Regions from separate parts of the Streptomyces sp. P13-3-3 genome, predicted to be linked through region 2. Evidence: riboswitches for the same ligand, from Rfam matches in the RefSeq annotation. Region 2 holds a riboswitch; the other holds the start of a gene.
What was found. A riboswitch is a leader RNA that binds a small molecule or an ion and turns the genes downstream of it on or off. The one in region 2 is predicted to bind glycine.
Positions count from the first base shown of each region.

Region 1: linked by a shared signal. The riboswitch ahead of gcvT (glycine cleavage system aminomethyltransferase GcvT) and the one ahead of gcvP (aminomethyl-transferring glycine dehydrogenase) in region 2 are both predicted to bind glycine.

Region 1 covers NZ_CP192228.1:4,590,204-4,593,600, forward strand. The annotation lists gene glyA (serine hydroxymethyltransferase) at 1-482, opposite strand, end outside; gene gcvH (glycine cleavage system protein GcvH) at 497-874, opposite strand; gene gcvT (glycine cleavage system aminomethyltransferase GcvT) at 998-2,116, opposite strand; glycine riboswitch at 2,152-2,274, opposite strand; glycine riboswitch at 2,275-2,375, opposite strand; gene ACQZOG_RS21105 (AAA family ATPase) at 2,599-3,267, shown strand.
Region 2 covers NZ_CP192228.1:2,624,927-2,628,323, forward strand. The annotation lists gene ACQZOG_RS11885 (DNA polymerase IV) at 1-409, shown strand, start outside; gene ACQZOG_RS11890 (PRC-barrel domain-containing protein) at 1,316-1,681, opposite strand; glycine riboswitch at 1,795-1,890, shown strand; gene gcvP (aminomethyl-transferring glycine dehydrogenase) at 2,066-3,397, shown strand, end outside.

The DNA of each region.
Region 1 (3,397 bases), 2.0 Mb from region 2:
AGACGCTCGACCTCGGCCATGTCGACCTGGCCGTCGTCGCCCACGTGGTACGCGACCACGTTGTAGAGCTTGCCGGAGAAGTTGATCTTCATTCCGTGGGTCAGGTGCCCGCCGTGCGCGAGGTTCAGACCCATGATCGTGTCACCCGGCTTGAGCAGGGCGAACATGGCGGCCGCGTTGGCCTGGGCGCCCGAGTGCGGCTGGACGTTGGCGTGCTCGGCGCCGAACAGTTCCTTCACCCGGTCGATGGCGATCTGCTCGATCACGTCGACGTGCTCGCAGCCGCCGTAGTAGCGGCGGCCGGGGTAGCCCTCGGCGTACTTGTTGGTCAGGACCGAGCCCTGGGCCTCCATGACCGCGACCGGGGCGAAGTTCTCCGAGGCGATCATCTCGAGGGTGGACTGCTGCCGGTGCAGCTCGGCGTCGACCGCGGCGGCGACCGCCGGGTCGAGCTCGTGCAGGGGCGTGTTCAGAAGCGACATGCGGATCCGGCTCCTCAGCCCGCGGTGAACGCGTCGTACTCGGCGGCGGACAGCAGGTCGGCCGGCTCGTCGGTGATCCGCACCTTGAACAGCCAGCCGCCCTCGAAGGGGGCCGAGTTCACGAGCGCCGGGTCGTTCACCACGTCCTCGTTGACCTCGGTGACCTCGCCGGAGACGGGGGAGTACAGGTCGCTGACGGACTTGGTGGACTCCAGCTCGCCGCAGGTCTCGCCCGCGCTCACCGTGTCACCGACCTCGGGGAGCTGGACGAAGACCACGTCGCCGAGCGCGTTGGCCGCGTGCTCCGTGATGCCGACCGTCGACACGCCGTCCTCGGCGGCCGACAGCCACTCGTGCTCCTTGCTGTAGCGCAGCTGCTGGGGGTTGCTCATGGCCTGAATTCTCCTGTACGCGGGAAACTGCTGATGACGGGGAGGGCGCGGGACGCGGCCGGACGGGTGGCACACCCGGGCCACGGACGCGCGGGGACGGCCCGGAGGCTGCCTACGACGGTGTCACTTCTGCCGCTTGTAGAACGGCAGCGCCACGACGTCGTACGGCTCGTGGCTGCCGCGGATGTCCACACCGACGCCCTCGGCGCCCGGCTCCGCGTGGGCGGCGTCGACGTAGGCCATGGCGATCGGCTTCCCCAGGGTGGGGGAGGGGGCGCCGGAGGTGACCTCGCCGATCCGCTCGCCGCCGGCGACCACCGCGTACCCGGCGCGCGGCACCCGGCGGCCGTGGGCGACCAGGCCGACCAGGACGCGCGGCGGGTTCTTCGCGGCGCGCTCCGCGGCCTCGGCGAGGGCGGCGCGGCCCACGAAGTCGCCCTCCTTCTCGAACTTCACCACCCGGCCGAGACCGGCGTCGAAGGGCGTGAGGGAGGTGCTCAGCTCGTTGCCGTACAGCGGCATGCCCGCCTCGAGGCGGAGCGTGTCCCGGCAGGACAGACCGCACGGGACCAGCCCGTGGCCCTCACCCGCCTTGGTCAGCGCCTGCCACAGCTCCACGGCGTGCTCCGGCTTCACGAACAGCTCGAAGCCGTCCTCGCCGGTGTAGCCGGTGCGGGCGATCAGCGCGGGGACCCCGGCCACGGTGCCCGGCAGGCCGGCGTAGTACTTCAGGCCGTCCAGGTCGGCGTCGGTGAGGGAGCGCAGGATCGCCGGGGACTCGGGGCCCTGCACGGCCAGCAGCGCGTAGGCGTCGCGGTCGTCGCGCACCTCGGCGTCGAAGCCCGCGGCCCGCTCGGTCAGCGCGTCCAGGACCACTTGGGCGTTGGAGGCGTTGGCCACGACCATGTACTCGGTGTCGCCCAGCCGGTAGACGATCAGGTCGTCCAGGATGCCGCCGTCCTCACGGCAGATCATGGTGTAGCGGGCGCGGCCCGGCTTCACCCCCGAGATGTTGCCGACCAGCGCGAAGTCCAGCAGCGCGGCGGCCTGCGGGCCGGTGACCGTGATCTCGCCCATGTGCGAGAGGTCGAACAGGCCGGCCCTCGTGCGCACGGCGTTGTGCTCGTCCCGCTCGGAGCCGTAGCGCAGGGGCATGTCCCAGCCGGCGAAGTCGGTCATCGTCGCGCCGAGCGACCGATGCAGGGCATCGAGCGCGGTGCGGCGGGGTTCGTTACTGCTCATCGGTCGGTCTCCCAGGGGCATGACAGCGAGGTCGTTCCTCCCCATCTGTCATCGGAACCTGAGAGGTTCGCCATGACCACCGGTGACACGGCGATCAGGACTTGCACCTTGGGTGGGGCCCCGGAGCACTGCCACGGCGGCCCGCTTTTCAGATGTGCCTCGCCCGCGCGGTAACGGTGCCTGAGAGATTCAAGGGAGGGACTTGCTCCTTCGGCGCCCCGGCGGCACACGGTGCCGGGGACTCTCCCGCGCGGATTCAAACGGCCGGTATGCAGTTGGCGCGCACATCATTGCACGCATCGGGGGACACCGGCAGGGGGACCCTTGCCGGGCGTGCACCGCTCGTGCAGGCTCGGTCACAGGGAGCTGTGACAGGCCTGTAGCGGTATGAGCACGCAACCGCGAGCGACCTGGCATTACCTTCTCTTTACACGCTGCGGGGATCGGACACCGTATCCGGCCCCAGGGGGAGGACGACCACGGTGAACAGGCCCACGGCGTACGCCGCCACCACAGGCGTGGCGCTGCCGCGGCAGCACGCCCACCGGGCCGGCGGCGCCCGTGACACGGCGCCCGCCGCCCTCGTCCAGGACCTGCGCGCCCGCTCCGGACGCAGCCCCCGCGCCCTGCTCTTCGGCCCCCGTGACCTCGTCGTCGTCACCGGACTGCCCGGCAGCGGCAAGTCCACGCTGATGCGGCGCACGGTGCACGAGGACCGCGTCGACTCCCAGGACGCCCGTGACCGCTGGGACCGCCGCATGCCCCGCCTCCTGCCGTACGCGGTCTACCGCCCGCTGGTCCGGCTCGCCCACTACGCGGGACTGCGCCGCGTGCTGCGCTCAGGCCGGCCCGTCGTCGTGCACGACTGCGGCACCCAGGCCTGGGTACGGCGCTGGCTGGCCCGCGAGGCCCGCCGCCGCGGGGCCGCACTGCATCTGCTGCTCCTCGACGTCCCGCCCGAGGAGGCACTGGCCGGGCAGCTGGAGCGCGGCCGGGGCGTCTCGCGCTACGCCTTCCGCCGCCACCGCACGGCGTGCGGACGGCTGCTCGACGCGGTGGAGTCAGGACGCGTGCCGGAGGGCTGCGCCTCGGCGGTGCTCGTCGACCGGGACGCGGCGAACACCTTGCGGCGCATCGGCTTCACCGGCTGACTGGCCGACGCACGTCTGGTGGGGGGCCGGCTCCGCCGGCTGATCGAAACGCCGTACGTCCGCTGCCGGGTCGGCTCCACCGGCCGACCGGCAGGCGCACGCCCCGCGTCGGGCCGGCTTCACCGGGCTG
Region 2 (3,397 bases):
GGGCGGCGTACGGCTGCTCGGCGTCGGCGTCAGCGGGCTGGCCGACTACACGCAGGAGGATCTGTTCGCCCAGGCGGCGGGCGGTGCGGGGGAGGAGCCCGCCGACGGCGAGGAGCCCGAGCCCGCGCCCGAGCCGCGCCCGGAGGTCCCGGTGGAGCGGCGCTGGTCCGCGGGCCACGACGTCCGGCACACCGAGTACGGGCACGGATGGGTGCAGGGCAGCGGCCTCGGCCGGGTGACGGTCCGCTTCGAGACACCCGGCTCGGCGCCGGGCCGCGTGAAGACGTTCCGCGTCGACGACCCGGCGTTGGAGGCAGCGGATCCGCTGCCGCTGGTGGAGACGCCACCGGACCTCCCCCAGCCGATGCGACCACCGGAGGCGCCTCCGCCTTGTCCTCCGGAAGCGTGACGGCGCGGGCGGGGCCCGCGCCGGGGAGGCGTGACGCCGAGCGGCGCGGGCACGCCGCCCCTGGCCGCCGCGCCGCGCGACGGCCGCCCCACGACAGCGCCGGCCGGATGCCCAGAGAGGCCAGCACTTGCGGAGGTCGGGCAGGGGTCGGCCCTTGCTGCTGCTGTCCCGTGGGTGACCGGATGCGGGTGCCTACGGGCCCGGCTGGCTGCGGGAGGCGACGGCGCGGCATGGGCGGTCGGCTCCGCTGAGGAGCCGGCACTTGCGGAGGTCGGGCCGGAGATCTCGCTGTTGTGCTGCTCCGGCTGGCTGCGCGAGGTCGGTCGGCGGTATGGGCGGTCGGCTCCCCTGCGGAGCCGGCACTCGCGGAGCCGCTGCTCACGGCCCTACCGCACGGCGGGCGTGGACAAGCGCCGGCTCACCGCGTGAGGGCGGCCGCGTGACGTGGTCGGCGGGCTTGCCTCTGGAGCCGGCCTTCGGAGAGGTCGGGCCCGGAAGCTCGCCGTGCTGCCGCTGTCCCGCGGGCGGTCGGATGGCGGCGTCTACGGGGCTCGGCTCGCCACCGCGCGTGCGAGACGGCCCATCGCACCTCGCGGCCTCGCGGCGCACCGTAAGGCACCGCCGGCTGACGGAGCTGCGCCGTTGCCGGCTATGCGTTGCGGGCCGGTGGTGATCGCCGGGCCTGGGCCGGGCGGCCAGAGCCGGGGCTGTGGGCCGGACGCCGGGTCCCGGGCCGGCGGTGGAGCCGGGGCCGGGCGCCGTCAGTCGGTCGAGCCGGGGCCGGGGGCCGTCAGCCTGTCGGGTGGTGGAGGCGGGGCCGGAGGCTGGCGCGTGGGTCGGCGGGGCGGCCGGGGTGCGGGGTGGTGGGGCCGGCGGTTGTCGGAGGCGCCGGCCCCGTCGTGTCGGTTACTCCTGGCCCGCCAGTTTGCCGAAGTCGTGGTCCGGGAGCGGGGGAGGGGCGCCCACGTCCAGGCCGTAGTGGTGGTACAGCTGGAGCTCCTGCTCCGGGGACAGGTGGCGGCCGACGCCGAAGTCCGGCGCGTCCTTGATGAGGGACCGTTCGAACGGCACGTGCAGGGCCCCGTCGATCAGCTCGCTGGGTTCCAGGGGCACGAAGGCGTCCCGGCTGAACAGGCCGGTGCGTATCGCGGCCCACTCCGGCACACCGGTGGCGTCGTCGAGGTAGACCTCGTCGATCGTGCCGATGCGGGTGCCGTTGCGGTCGTACGCCTTGCGGCCGATGAGGTGGCGCGGGTCGATGTCGGTCTGCACGGGCCCTCCACTCGTAGCAAACTCATCCGATAGCACTACAGAAAGGCACAATCGGCGGAACGGCCACTCGAAGGCCGGGGTCCGGACCTCGCTGGTACGCTGGCAACGGCCGCTGACCCCGTGCGGGAGAGTCCTCCAGGCACCACCGGAGGCGCCGAAGGAGCAAATCCTCCCCGGAATCTCTCAGGCACACGTACCGCACGGACGAGGTCACTCTGGAAAGCAGGGCGGGTGTCGACGGCTTCCGCTCTCACCGACGGTGAAAACCGGACCGCCAGCGGCGTCCCGGTGAAACTCTCAGGTTGAGATGACAGAGGGGGAGGCCGTCCGGGCACCTGCGCCGTGGTGCCCCTCGAAGGTCGTTCGGACCAGGAGGCCTCCTCAATGACTGCCCCCCGTACCCCGCTCTCCGAGCTCGAACAGGGAATCCCCTTCGAGCAGCGCCACATCGGCCCCGACCACGAGGCCCGGGCGAAGATGCTGGCCCAGGTGGGCTACGGCTCGCTCGACGAGCTGACCGCCGCCGCCGTGCCCGACGTCATCAAGAACGCCGACGCGCTGGACCTGCCCGGCGCCCGCAGCGAGGCCGAGGTGCTCGCCGAACTGCGCGGCCTCGCCGACCGCAACCAGGTCCTCGGCTCCATGATCGGCCTGGGCTACTACGGCACGTTCACCCCGCCGGTCATCCTGCGCAACGTCATGGAGAACCCCGCCTGGTACACGGCCTACACGCCGTACCAGCCGGAGATCTCGCAGGGCCGGCTCGAGGCGCTGCTGAACTTCCAGACGATGGTCGCCGAGCTCACCGGTCTGCCGACCTCCGGCGCCTCCCTGCTGGACGAGGGCACCGCCGCCGCCGAGGCGATGGCGCTGTCCCGGCGCATGGGCAAGAACAAGAAGGGCCTGTTCCTGGTCGACGCGGACGCCCTGCCGCAGACGATCGCCGTGATCGAGACGCGTGCCGAGCCGACCGGCGTCGAGGTGGTCGTCGCCGACCTGAGCGACGGCATCCCCGCCGACCTCGACGGCCGTGACATCAACGGCGTCCTGATCCAGTACCCGGGCGCGTCCGGCGCCGTCCGCGACATCAAGCCCGTCATCGACCAGGCGCACGAGCGCGGCGCGCTCGTCACCGTCGCCGCCGACCTGCTCGCCCTCACCCTGCTGAAGTCCCCCGGCGAGCTGGGCGCGGACATCGCGGTGGGCACCACGCAGCGCTTCGGCGTCCCCATGGGCTTCGGCGGACCGCACGCCGGCTACATGGCCGTCCAGGACAAGATGGCCCGCAGCCTGCCCGGCCGCCTCGTGGGCGTCTCCGTCGACGCCGACGGCCACAAGGCGTACCGCCTGGCGCTGCAGACGCGTGAGCAGCACATCCGCCGTGAGAAGGCCACCAGCAACATCTGCACCGCGCAGGTGCTGCTCGCCGTCATGGCCGGCATGTACGCCGTCTACCACGGCCCCGAGGGCCTGCGGACCATCGCCCGCCGCACCCACCGCTACGCCGCGATCCTCGCCGAGGGCCTGCGCTCCGGCGGCGCGGAGGTCGTCCACGGCTCCTTCTTCGACACCCTCACCGTGCGGGTCGCCGGCCGGGCCGCCGAGGTCGTCGCCGCCGCCCGCGACAACGGCGTCAACCTGCGCCTCGTCGACGCCGACACCGTCTCCGTCGCCTGCGACGAGACCACCACCCGCGACCAGCTCGCCGCCGTGTGG